One region of the Pedococcus sp. P2_E5 genome, then DNA from elsewhere that is predicted to be linked to it. Evidence: predicted binding sites of a transcription regulator. Region 1 holds the regulator's gene; the other holds the start of a gene.
The links. Region 1 encodes LexA, which represses DNA repair genes until DNA is damaged. Its sites were predicted from a motif close to TCGAACANNTGTTCGA; they were not measured.

Region 1 (5,893 bases):
TCGACGGCCGGGTTCGTGGCCCAGCTCGAGACCGAGGGCGCCATCGCCCCCGGCGACGCGGTCTCCGTGACCGTGACCTGGACGCCGGTCGGTCCCGGCACCGCGACGGCCAAGCTCACCGCACAGCTAGGCGGGTATGCCGCAGACGTCCAGCTGCGGGGCGTCAGCACCTGAGCGGGGCCGGCTACCCAGCCCGCGCACCGTGGTTCTCAGCGCGTCAGGCACCTTGACGCCACGTCAAGCTGCCTGACGTGGGCCAACAGCACCCGTGTCACTCCCTTGGCGGACTCCCGCTCAGCCCGCGCCCGCCGACCACCGCACCGAAGTTGGCCATCGCCTCGTCGCGTGAACTCATCGGCCCCTCAGGCGAGCCGGGCCTCGCACTGCGCCTTGAGCCCCGCCGACTCCATCGCGAGGTATCGCTCGGTGAGCCCGCGGTAGAGCCGGCCGACCAGCGAGCCCACGATCCCGCTCTGGTCCACCGAGAGCCGGACCCGGCTGCCGCCCCCGGGGAGCGCCTCCACCGAGTGCCTCGCCGTGGTGAGCGCCCCCGGTCCGGCCGACACCCACGTGAACTCCCGCCCCGGGTCGAACTCGGTCACCACCCAGTCCACGGTCGGGACCTTGGGCTGGCTGATCTTGGCCGTCGAGCCCGTCCGCAGGGGTCCGTCCTCGAGGCGGCGCACCCAGCGCACCGACTCCGTCCAGTCCGACCAGTGCTCGACGTCCGTGAGCACGTCCCAGACCCGCTCCGGCGAGGCGGCGATGTCGACGGTCGTGCTCTGCTCCACCCCTCCATGGTCGCGCACCTGTCGGCGGTATTCGAGAGGCTGGCGGCGGTATTCGAGAGGCTGTCATCGGTATTCGAGAGGATGACGCCATGGATCACGCCACCGTCCTCGCCCAGCGGCTGGCCACCCAGCGGCTCAGCTCGGCGCCGCTCCCCCGCGCCGCCGACGCCGTGCGGCTGCTCACCTGCGTGCAGAGCCAGGAGCGCGACCACGCCTTCTTCTCGCTCGCGATGCGCTCCCGCAAGGACCGGTATGCCGCGGTGCAGCGTGAGTTCGACGCCGGCGCCTTCGTGCGCACCCACATCCTGAGGCCGACGTGGCACTTCGTCGCTCCGGAGGACCTGCGCTGGATCCTCGCCCTCACCTCACCGCGGGTGCTGTCGAGCATGGGAGCGCGGCACCGTCAGCTCGGCCTCGACGACACCAGGCGTCTCGGCGACGGGTTCGAGCTGCTGGCAAAACTGTTGCAGGACAAGCACTTCCTGACTCGACCCGAGCTCGGTGAGGCCTTCGTCGAGCGCGGCTCCCCCATCAAGCCCGGCGAACAGCTCGGCCACCTGCTCATCGTCGCCGAGATGCGCGGCCTGGTCTGCTCGGGGCCCATGAAGGGTGTCCACCACTCCTACGCCCTCGTCGACGAGGTCATCGCGCCGACACCCGAGCGCAGCCGCGACGAGGCCGTGGTCGAGCTGGTCCGGCGGTTCTTCAGCGGCCACGGACCTGCGTCGGTCAAGGACTTCACCCGGTGGGCCACCCTGACGGTCAGCGACACCAAGGCCGCCCTCGCGCAGCTCGGGGACCACCTGGAGGAGGTGGAGATCTCCGGCATCCCGCACTGGTTCGACCCCACTCAGGTGCGCCGGCGCTCCCCTGCCGCGCCCGCGGCATACCTCTTCCCGACGTATGACGAGGCGGTCCTGACCTATCCGCAGGTGAACTTCTCCGCACTGCCCGACCACCCCTATGCCGAGCACACCGACCCGTTCTGGGCGAGCGTGGTGCTCGACGGCACCAATGTCGGGCTCTGGAAGCGGACGGTGCGACCCGATGCGGTCCAGGTCGAGGTGCACCTCGCTCCGGCCGTCTCGAAGCGAGGGCGCACGCAGGTGAGGGTCGCGGCCCAGCGGCTGGCTGGGTTCCTCGGGCGCGACCTGTCCCTGGTCGAGAACGAGGGCACCCCGCACCTGTGGGGCGGCGAGCTGGGCCACCCCGCACGCCGGCCGAAGCGGGCCGACCGCTGAGCGCCACCCTCCCCCGCGCCGGTGCCCCCGCGCCGGTTCCCCCGCGCCGGGCTGCGTCTGCGTCTAGGAGACGAAGCCCCGGAAGGTGTCGGTGATGCAGCCCTCTGAGCCGGCATCCCGCGTGCAGGTGCGGGAGTCGCCCGCCAGCTTGCCGCCGCCGGAGCTCACACCCGCCAGCGTGGAGTCGATGACCCACCAGTCCCCGAAGGTCCTGAAGCCGCCGCCGGCTGGGAGCACGTTCTCGTTCTGGAACGCGGGGATGGAGATGAAGGCGGTGTAGCCGATGGTCACCGTCGCAGTGCCGCAGGTGAGCTCCTTGACCCCGCTGAAGACGAGCTGGTTGTGGGTCCGCAGGTCGCCGAAGTTCTCGAGGTCCCTGACCTCGGTGCAGGACGAGAGAGGGCCGGTGGCGGCGGTGATGTCGCTGGGCCCGTCCACGAACTGGGTGTCGACGGTGAACGACGTGGGTGTTCCCGCCGCGGCGGTGGCCGGGAGGACCGAGAAGGCCGCTGCCCCGGCAGCTGCGGCCACAGCGGCCGCCATCCGTGTAGTGGTGTGCATGCCGACCACCGTCTTACACGCGACAGCCGCCCCGCATCGGGGTTAGCGCGTAGAGCCAACGGTCACCGCATAGCGCAAAACGCGTAGGCCACGCGGCCGTCGGGGCTTCAGCCGACGGCGGGGATGAGGAGCGTCTGACCGGCGTGGACGTTGCTGTCGGTGAGGTCGTTGGCGACCTGGATGTGGACGACCGCCTCGGCCATCGACAGCTGCGGGAGCTGCTCGACCGCGATCTGCGACAGCGTCTGACCGGACTGCACCGTGGTGGAGTGGTCGATCACGGTGGCGGACGCGCCGCCGGAGAACACGGCGATCGCCAGGGCCACGGCTGCGATGACCACGGTGAGCGTGATCGCCAGCCGAGCGGCGCGGGTCAGGCGCAACGGGGCGGCCGGAGCCACCACGACCTCTGCGCCGGTGGGCACCGAGACCAGGCGGGGGCGAGCCGGGCGAACGGGGACCCGCACCGGTGCGGGGGCGACGTCCCAAGCGACTGCTGCACTCATCAGGTCCTCCATCGTGGCGTGCGCTGTTGTTGCTGTTGGTGTTGCTGTGGCGTTCTGTGCGGCGCTCCTCGAACGGATGTGCGAAGAACTGCTTGACTGATTTCTAGCACGCATGTTCGAATCAATCAAGACACGCGTCGAACACATGTTTGGCACAGGCGTTCGAAGGCCATACGCTGTGTTCATGCCGCAAGCACATCAGAGGGCACTGACAACGCCTCGGAGAGCACCCGGCATACGGCACCTGACCTGCACCTGCACCCGAAACTGCTCAAGTGAGGAAGCGGCATGAGCGACGACAACGTCAAGGAACTGCCCGACCGCGATCGCGGCGACGGGCTCACCGTCCGGCAGCGACGGGTGCTCGAGGTGATCCGCAACTCGGTCGACCGGCGCGGGTACCCGCCGAGCCTGCGCGAGATCGGCGAGGCCGTGGGGCTCACCTCCCCCAGCTCGGTCGCCCACCAGCTGTCCACCCTCGAGCGCAAGGGCTTCCTGCGCCGCGACCCCAACCGGCCGCGCGCGATCGAGGTCGTCTCGCCCGACTCCCCCGCCGACATGCGCGGCTACCGCGGCGGCGCCTCGGCCGAGGACGAGACCGCGACCTACGACGAGACCGGGTCGGGCGACCAGCGCCCTGCCGCGACCTACGTGCCCGTGCTAGGGCGCATCGCCGCCGGCGTGCCGATCCTGGCCGAGGAGACCGTGGAGGACGTCTTCCCGCTCCCCCGCCAGATCGTCGGCGAGGGGCAGCTCTTCCTCCTCCAGGTCGTCGGTGACTCGATGATCGAGGCCGCGATCTGCGACGGCGACTGGGTCGTCGTGCGCCAGCAGCCCACGGCCGACAACGGCGACATCGTCGCGGCGATGCTCGACAACGAGGCCACCGTCAAGACCTTCAAGCGCAAGGACGGCAAGGTGTGGCTGATGCCGCACAACGCCGCCTTCGACCCCATCGACGGAGACCACGCCACGATTCTCGGCAAGGTCACGGCGGTGCTTCGCCGGATCTGAGCTCGACCCTCAGTCCCGGCGACGTGTGCCGCGGAGCGCCTCGCGCGCTCCGCGGCACACGTGTGTCCGGACCGCTGTGGGCTCAGCGCGGCTCGCGCCTCGTCCGTTCGGCTGATGGCCCATCACCCGAACGGACTCAAGAAGGCCCCCCAGGCTTGCCTGCTCTGCGCCCCGTAACAGGCGACTCTTCCAACCGTTCTCTACACATGGAGGCCCATCCCGACCCCGATCTCACCGACCAGGTGCTCGGATCCGAGATCGAACTGCTCGCGGACCTGATCGACGCCGCGAGCCACGCCTGTTCGCAGCTGAACCTGGACCAGATCGACGCGGTGCTCGGGGTCTGCCGGGCGACGGGTCAGTCCCCCAGTCAGTCACCCAGGCAGTAACCAGTCAGTCACCCAGCGCGTCGAGGTAGTGCGTGATCCTCGTGGCGAAGCGTTCGCCGCCGTCACCGTCGGCCCACAGCTCCCAGAGCTCGTTGTCGTCGGACTGCAGGGCCCGGTGCAGCGCCCGGGTGGCGAGCTCCTCGAGCTGTTCGTCCACCTCGATGGGTTCCTCGTCGACCCACCAGGGCACATTGCGTTCTCCCACGACGGATTCGAAGTCGTCACACGCAGCCACGAGCACCGCGGCCGCCACTGCCTGCGACATGGTGGGCGCCTCGATGTACCCCCGCGCACGAACCACCTGGTCGAGGGCCGACTCGACCCTCTTGCGTCGTACCTCGTGCTCGGACTCCTCGAGCTCGTCGAGCAGGTCGAGCGCGTCGTCGTTCTCGAACGGCCCGGCTCCGGTGGCGCCCATCTCCCAACCTCCACAGCGTGCGAAAGATGCTCCTTCGAGGGTGCCAAGAGACGGGGCGACGCGCCAGCCCTACTTTTGCGGAGTCATCCGTTGGTACCAGGCAGTGTCGACATAACGACCGAACTTGTGCCCGACCTCGCGCAGCACGCCCACCCGCTCGAAACCGCACGCCACGTGCAGCGCGACGCTCGCGTCGTTGGGCAGGGCGATCACCGCCACCTGGGTGTGCACATCAGGTGCGGCGTCCAGCCGCGCCAGCAGCGCGGCATACAGGGTCCGGCCGAGGCCGCGACCGCGGGCGCCCTCCGCGAGGTAGACCGACACCTCCTTGGTGCCGTCGTAGGCCGGCCGCGGGCGGAAGGCGCCGGAGAACGCGTACCCGAGCAGCTGCTCGTCCGCACAGGCGACGAGGACGACATTGCCGACGTTGCCCGCGCCGGCGGCCGCCAGCTTCTCCCCGAGGTATGCCGCGCCGCGGGGTTCGGTGTCGAAGGTCGCCACCGAGGTGCGGACCTGGTCGTCGTAGATGGCGGCCATGGCGGGAAGGTCTGCCTGCGTCGCGTCGCGGACGACGATTGCGCGGCCGCTGTCCGGGGCAATGCTGCTCATATCGGCGATGCTAGGGGGATGAACCACGAGCACGGTCACAGCCACGGCGCTCCCGGCTCGGCCGGCGACGCGAAGCTGCCCGACCCCGACCGCGGTGGGCACACCGATCGCCAGGCCCTGTGGGACGAGCGGTATGCCGCCCAGGCGCACGTCTGGAGCGCGACGCCCAACGCCGAGGTGGAACGGATCGTGGGTGGCTGGCCACCCGGCCGCGCCCTCGACCTCGGCGCCGGCGAGGGCCGTCACGCCGTGTGGCTTGCCGCGAAGGGCTGGCGGGTCACGGCGGTCGACTTCTCTGCCGTGGGTCTGGCCAAGGGCGAGAAGGAGGCTTCCAGCCGCGGGATCCGGGTGGACTGGGTGGTGG
Region 2 (5,893 bases), on a different contig from region 1:
GACCTCGAGGTTGACGATGTCGCCGACTTCCTTGTGTCCCAACGTGGTGAGGGCGAGCGTGGTCGGAATCAGGGAGACGCTGAACGTCACGTCGTCGACGGAGGAGACCGTGAGACTGACGCCGTCGACCGTGATCGACCCCTTTTCGACGACGTAGCGGGCCAGTGCGTTCGGCAGGCCGAACTGCACGACCTCCCACCGGTCCCCGGGCGTGCGCGCGAGGATCCGGGTGGTGCCGTCCACGTGGCCCTGGACGATGTGGCCACCGAACCTGCTCGAGGCCGCCATGGCCCGCTCGAGGTTGACCGGGTCGCCGGGGCTGAGTGTGCCGAGGCTGCTCCTGTCGAGGGTCTCGGCCATGACGTCGACGGTGAACTGCTCGGAGTCGTGGTCGACGACGGTCAGGCAGACGCCGTTGACGGCGATCGAGTCGCCGTGCGCCGCATCGGAGGTGACGAGTGGTCCGGCCACCGTCAGTCGGGCCGAGTCGGCGCCGGCGTCGAGCGCGACCACGCGGCCGAGCTCTTCGACGATTCCCGTGAACATCAGCGAGTTCCCTTCAGTGATGCCGTGATCCGCACGTCGTCACCGATCAGGGTGATGTCGGTGGGCTGCAGGCGGAGCGCATGGTCGATCGACGTGATCCCCAGGTCGCTCACCGACGGGCGGCCGCGTCCCAACAGGACCGGCGCCACGTAGGCCACGAGCTCGTCGATCAGGTCGGCGGCCATGAAGGCTGCGGCGACCGTGGGGCCGCCCTCGAGCCAGAGGTGGTGCACCTCGGCCCCGGCGAGCGCCGACAGGACGTCCTTGGGATCGCGCGTGCGCAGCTGCCACGTGGGGGCCGCGTCGTCGAGGACCCGGGCATCGGCTGGCAGGTCGCGCTCGCCCATCACCACGCGGATCGGCTGCTCCGGGTACAGCGAGCCGTCGGGGCGGCGCGCGGTCAGCTGCGGGTCGTCGAGCAGCGCCGTGCCGGTGCCCACGAGAATCGCCCCACTCCGGGATCGCTGCTCGTGGACGTCGGCCCGGGCGGCTTCCCCCGTGATCCACTGGCTCGTCCCGTCGGCTGCTGCGCTGCGGCCGTCGAGGGTGGTCGCGAGCTTCCAGGTCACCCATGGGCGCCCGGTGGTCACCAGGTGGGTCCAGGTCGCGTTGAGGGCCTGTGCCTCGTCTGCCAGGAGGCCACCCTCCACCGCGACACCCCGCCTGCGCAGCCACTTGGCCCCGCCGGCTGCGGCCGGGTTGGGGTCGGTCTGGGCGTACACCACGCGAGCCACGCCCGCGGCATACAGGGCGGTAGCACAGGGCTGGGTGCGCCCGCTGTGGTTGCAGGGCTCCAAGGTGACGTAGGCGGTGCACCCGGCGGCGCGCTCCCCCGCGGCGCTCAGGGCGTCGGCTTCGGCGTGGGGCGTCCCCGCACCGCGGTGCCAGCCGGCTGCCACGACGTTGCCGGCGGCGTCCGCGAGCACGCACCCGACGCGAGGGTTGGGGTTGGCCCGGGGACCGTGGGCGGCCAGCCCCAGGGCACGGCGCATCATCGCCGTGTCGCCCGCGGATTGCTGAGTCACTGTCCTGCCCTTGCTCGAAACCGTCTCGGTTGAGCTCCGGGGGGCGTGCAGGCTGGCCTGCTGCTGGCGAGAATTCGGGCCGCAGGGTCGGCAACTGCCGCACTGCGAACCCACTGGTCCCGCTGTCGCGTGCTGCCTACCATCCGGACTTTCACCGTCGGTCTGGGAGTTCCACCCAGTCAACCGGCCGCTGGCTGCGGTCGGGTCGCGGACTGTCACCGCCGGTTCGGAATTACACCGACCCCGGAGCACGTCAGGTTCCAGTATGCCGCAGGGCGGCGGGGTGCGCGCCGCCCGGTCCGCGTGACGGTCCTCACGAACGTCCGGCCGGCCGGCCCGCGGGTACACCACATCGGCCGAAGAGCCCACGCACGTCGGCGACCGTGAGATTCCGTGCCCATGACGGATTGCCGGTGGCGCATTCGTGAAGGAGGGCCGAGGTAGCAGGAGCCCGCTACCACACACCTCTGACATCGATCGAGAACGAGATGGCTTGCGCCACAACGGAATTGGTTGTGGATGGCCTTGATCGCACATTCGAACACGTGTACGATAGGGCCATGTCGTCGAGTTCGATCGCCATGGAGCGCGGAGAGGTCCAGCAGGACCTCTGGACCCGCACGGCGATGGTGGCCGGGCGGCTCAACCGGGCGCACGCCGAGCTCGTCGACATCGCTGCCGAGCTGATCGAGGGTGGTCATTGGGGTGATGGCGGTTTCCGCTCCCCCGAGCACTACTTCACGGTCCGAGCAGGGCTGTCCCCCGCGCACGCCCGCGACGTCGTCGCCGTCGCCCGACGACGCGCTGAGCTTCCGGACGCAGCCGCGGCCGTCAGCGCTGGTGAGCTGTCGCTCGACGCGGCAGCAGTCGTGGCTCACCACGTGCCGGCCACCCACCAGGCGTCGATGACCCACCTGGCCAGGCACGCCACGGTCCCCCAGCTGCGACGGGTCGTGGGCCGACACGCGTTCCACGACCCGGCAGCCGAGGTGGAGTCCGCGTCACCCGAGTCCGCGTCACCTGACTCCCCGCCGGATCCGGTCGCGCTCGACCACCCGAGCGGCCGGAAGAGCGAGTCCGAGCGTCGTGCGTGTGCCAAACCCGAGATCTCCATGCACTACGACCGAGATGGCCGGTTCCAGCTCCGCTACAGCGCGCCCGCGACGATCGGAGCGCTCGTCGAACAGGCCGTCAAGGAAGCCAAGGACGCCCTGTTCCTCCAGCAGCGGGACGGTGACCGGGCGGCCACCGCCGACGCTGCGACGCCAGACCCGACAGCGACAGATCCAGCAGCGGGGCACCCTCCGGCGGAGGACCCTCTGGGGGCGGACCCTCTGGGGGCGGACCCTGTGGCTGTGGACCCTGTGGCTGTGGACCCTGTGGCGGGTGTGAGTGAGCCCCGCGCCACCCGGCCCACCTACGCCGATGCCCTCGCGGAGATCGCGCACCGGTCCTTGGCCGGCGTCGCCTCCACGAGCCGCGCCAGCCACTACCGCGTCTACGTCCACCTGGACACGGACGGCGCCTGGATCAACGGCGGCAGCGCCATCCCGACCCGGCTCGTCGAGCGGTTCCTCAGCGATGGCGTCCTCCAACCGGTGTGGGAGACGCAGGGGCGGCCGATCAGCGTCGGCCGGACGATGCGCATCCTCCCCCGGCGCTCACGCAGGCTGATCGAGGACCGCGATCGCGGATGTCGGTTCCCAGGATGTACCGCCACTCGGTTCGTCGAGATCCACCACCTCGCCGAGTGGGCCGAGGGTGGTGCCACCGACGACGACAACCAGATCAGCCTCTGTCCGTTCCACCACGACGCCATCGATCGGGGAGACTTCACCATCACCGGTGACCCCACTCGCCACGATGGGCTCGTCGTCGTGAATCGGTACGGGCACCGGTTGCGACCCCCGGGGCCTGACGAGCTCGCGCCACCTGACGTGGGCTCGCGCGAGCGCGACGACAGGGCCACGACCTACCGACCGCCGTCGGGAGAACGAGCTTGCTGGGCCGAGATCGAGATTCCCTCCGATCGCGAGCTCAGGGACACCTTCACGCCACGACTGCGCCTGGTCGTGGGCGCACCCGAGAGGTCAGGTGCCGGCCCAGCAGTGGTCGAGCGTGACCCCTTCGACGCGATCCGCCGCTGGGACGAGTCCGGCTGACGGCTCGACGACACCGCCGGCACTCTCAACGCCACCCCCGGGACCGTCTACGACACCGCCGGAACCCTCAACGACACCGCCGGGACCGAGGGGTATGCCGGTCAGCTCAGTGGGCGTGGGTCGTCGCCAGGGCGCGCAGCTCGTCCACGGCCGCGGCTGCGTCCTCGGCACCGTAGACGGCCGACCCGGCGACGAACACGTCGGCTCCTGCTTCGGCGCACTCCTCGATGGTCTTGGCCGACACTCCCCCGTCGACCTGCACCCAGACCTCCCCACCGACGCGCCGGACCGCCTCGCGGACCTGGGCAACCTTCGACATCTGGTCCGCCATGAAGGACTGCCCCCCGAAACCCGGCTCCACCGTCATGACGAGCACCATGTCCAGGTCGGGCAGGAGGTCCTCGTAGGGCGCGAACGGGGTGCCCGGCTTGATGGCCATCCCCGCCCGGGCACCCAGGGCGCGGAGGTTCTTCGCCAGGGCGCGCGGGTCGCGAGCGGCCTCGATGTGGAACGTCACGGACGCGCCACCCGCCTCGGCGTACATCGGGGCCCACCGGTCGGGGTCGTCGATCATCAGGTGGCAGTCGAGCGGGATCGGGCTCACCTTCGCGAGGGCCTCGACGACAGGCAGGCCGAGGGTGAGGTTGGGCACGAAGTGACCGTCCATCACGTCGACGTGGGCCCAGTCGGCATTGGCGATGCGACCCAGCTCGCTCTCGAGGTTCGCGAAGTCGGCGGACAGGATGCTCGGCGAGATCTGCACGGCGCCAACCCTATCGGCGTGGCATCGTCCGAACGGATGGGCCCAGCATGACCACGGGACGCACCGCCGTGTCGGCCTGCACAATCGGCCCCATGCGGGCACTCGGGGGACTCGGGACGCTCGAGGGACTCAGGGCGCTCGGGGCGCTCGAGGGACTCGGGGCACTCGGGGCGCTGGGCATCGTGCTGCTCACGCTCTCCGTTGCAGCCGTCGGCTGGGCTGCGGTCACCGACCGGATTGCCAGACGCATGCTCGCCGACATGAACCGCCTGCTCCTGCTGGGCCACCATGGACAGGTCCTGGACCACCCTCAGCCGCCTTGGCCGTACCGGGTGGCAGGGAACCGGGTCCGCGCCACGAGTGCCTTGCTCACCGGGCTGTACGCCCGGACCCTGCAGCTCCTCGACCACCCGGTGCTACCCGCTCGACTGCGACCCAGCCTCGGGGACATGGACCTGATGCTGCGCGGTGGCGCGCTGATCGGGCTCGGTCGCTACCTTGACGCTGCTGCTGTTCTCGGAGAGAACCCGACCCCTGGGATCGTCCGCCACCTGCGCGCGCAGGTGGCGATGGAGACGGGCGACGACGTGGTGGCGCTGCGCCTTCTCGCCGTCCCCGACGCTGATCCCGACGAGGACGCCGGACGCCGTCGCATCCTCGGCGAGCTGCACATCCGGCGCCAGCGACTGGTCGAGGGCGAGGCCCTCGTGCGCGAGGCCCAGAGGCTGTACCTGGGTTCCGAGCTGGCTGCGCACGAGGTCGACGCCGGCTACTGCGAGCTGCACCTCGGGCAGGCAGCGCTGCACCGCGGAGACGGTGGCGAGGCGGTCCGAAGGATCAGTACCGCCAGGGAAATGCTCACGATCAGGCCGGACAACGCCCCGGGGATCGCACTGGTCGAGCTGAACCTCGCGGAGGCACACGCCCTCACGGGCGACGAGCGCGCGGCCGACGCGGCCCTGACTGCAGCGCGGGGCCACGCCCAGACCATGGCCTCGCCGGCTGTCGACGCGGCCCTCGAGCGAGCGATCGGCATGGTCGGCGTCCACCTGGCGCGACCGGACGCCGGCACGCACCTTCGTCGAGCCAGGGCGATGCACGAGGCCCTTGGAGAGCGCCCCCAGGTCGACGTCATCGACGAGGTCCTCCGCCGCCTCGGCACGTACAGCTGACGTCCGCGCGGCTCTGGCTACGCCGCCTGCCGACCAATGCTGGGCCGACCCTGCCGACCAATGCTGGGCCGACCCTGCCGAGGAGTGCTGCCCCCGGCCTACGCTGCCTGCTGACCGAGCGCGTCGGCCAACAGCGCCAGGGTCGCCTCGCGGGCCGGGGCGAGGCCCGCGGGCGTGCCGACCACGGCTCCGGCGACCGGGTGCACCATCACCTCGTCGACGTCG

Region 2: the regulator LexA is predicted to act here: its motif matches at 2,109-2,124, upstream of AC1DVZ_RS04945 (HNH endonuclease signature motif containing protein).

What each region holds. Positions count from the first base shown of each region.
Region 1 covers NZ_JBFUEP010000046.1:22,111-28,003, forward strand. Annotated here, with positions in the region: gene AC1DVZ_RS15335 (hypothetical protein) at 1-174, shown strand, start outside; gene AC1DVZ_RS15340 (SRPBCC family protein) at 363-791, opposite strand; gene AC1DVZ_RS15345 (winged helix DNA-binding domain-containing protein) at 881-2,032, shown strand; gene AC1DVZ_RS15350 (hypothetical protein) at 2,096-2,593, opposite strand; gene AC1DVZ_RS15355 (LysM peptidoglycan-binding domain-containing protein) at 2,701-3,099, opposite strand; gene lexA (transcriptional repressor LexA) at 3,388-4,113, shown strand; gene AC1DVZ_RS15365 (hypothetical protein) at 4,320-4,502, shown strand; gene AC1DVZ_RS15370 (DUF4259 domain-containing protein) at 4,507-4,920, opposite strand; gene AC1DVZ_RS15375 (N-acetyltransferase family protein) at 4,990-5,529, opposite strand; gene AC1DVZ_RS15380 (class I SAM-dependent methyltransferase) at 5,548-5,893, shown strand, end outside.
Region 2 covers NZ_JBFUEP010000010.1:33,550-39,442, forward strand. Annotated here, with positions in the region: gene AC1DVZ_RS04935 (riboflavin synthase) at 1-546, opposite strand, end outside; gene ribD (bifunctional diaminohydroxyphosphoribosylaminopyrimidine deaminase/5-amino-6-(5-phosphoribosylamino)uracil reductase RibD) at 546-1,571, opposite strand; FMN riboswitch at 1,698-1,826, opposite strand; gene AC1DVZ_RS04945 (HNH endonuclease signature motif containing protein) at 2,132-3,733, shown strand; gene rpe (ribulose-phosphate 3-epimerase) at 3,840-4,496, opposite strand; gene AC1DVZ_RS04955 (hypothetical protein) at 4,589-5,668, shown strand; gene AC1DVZ_RS04960 (LLM class flavin-dependent oxidoreductase) at 5,767-5,893, opposite strand, start outside.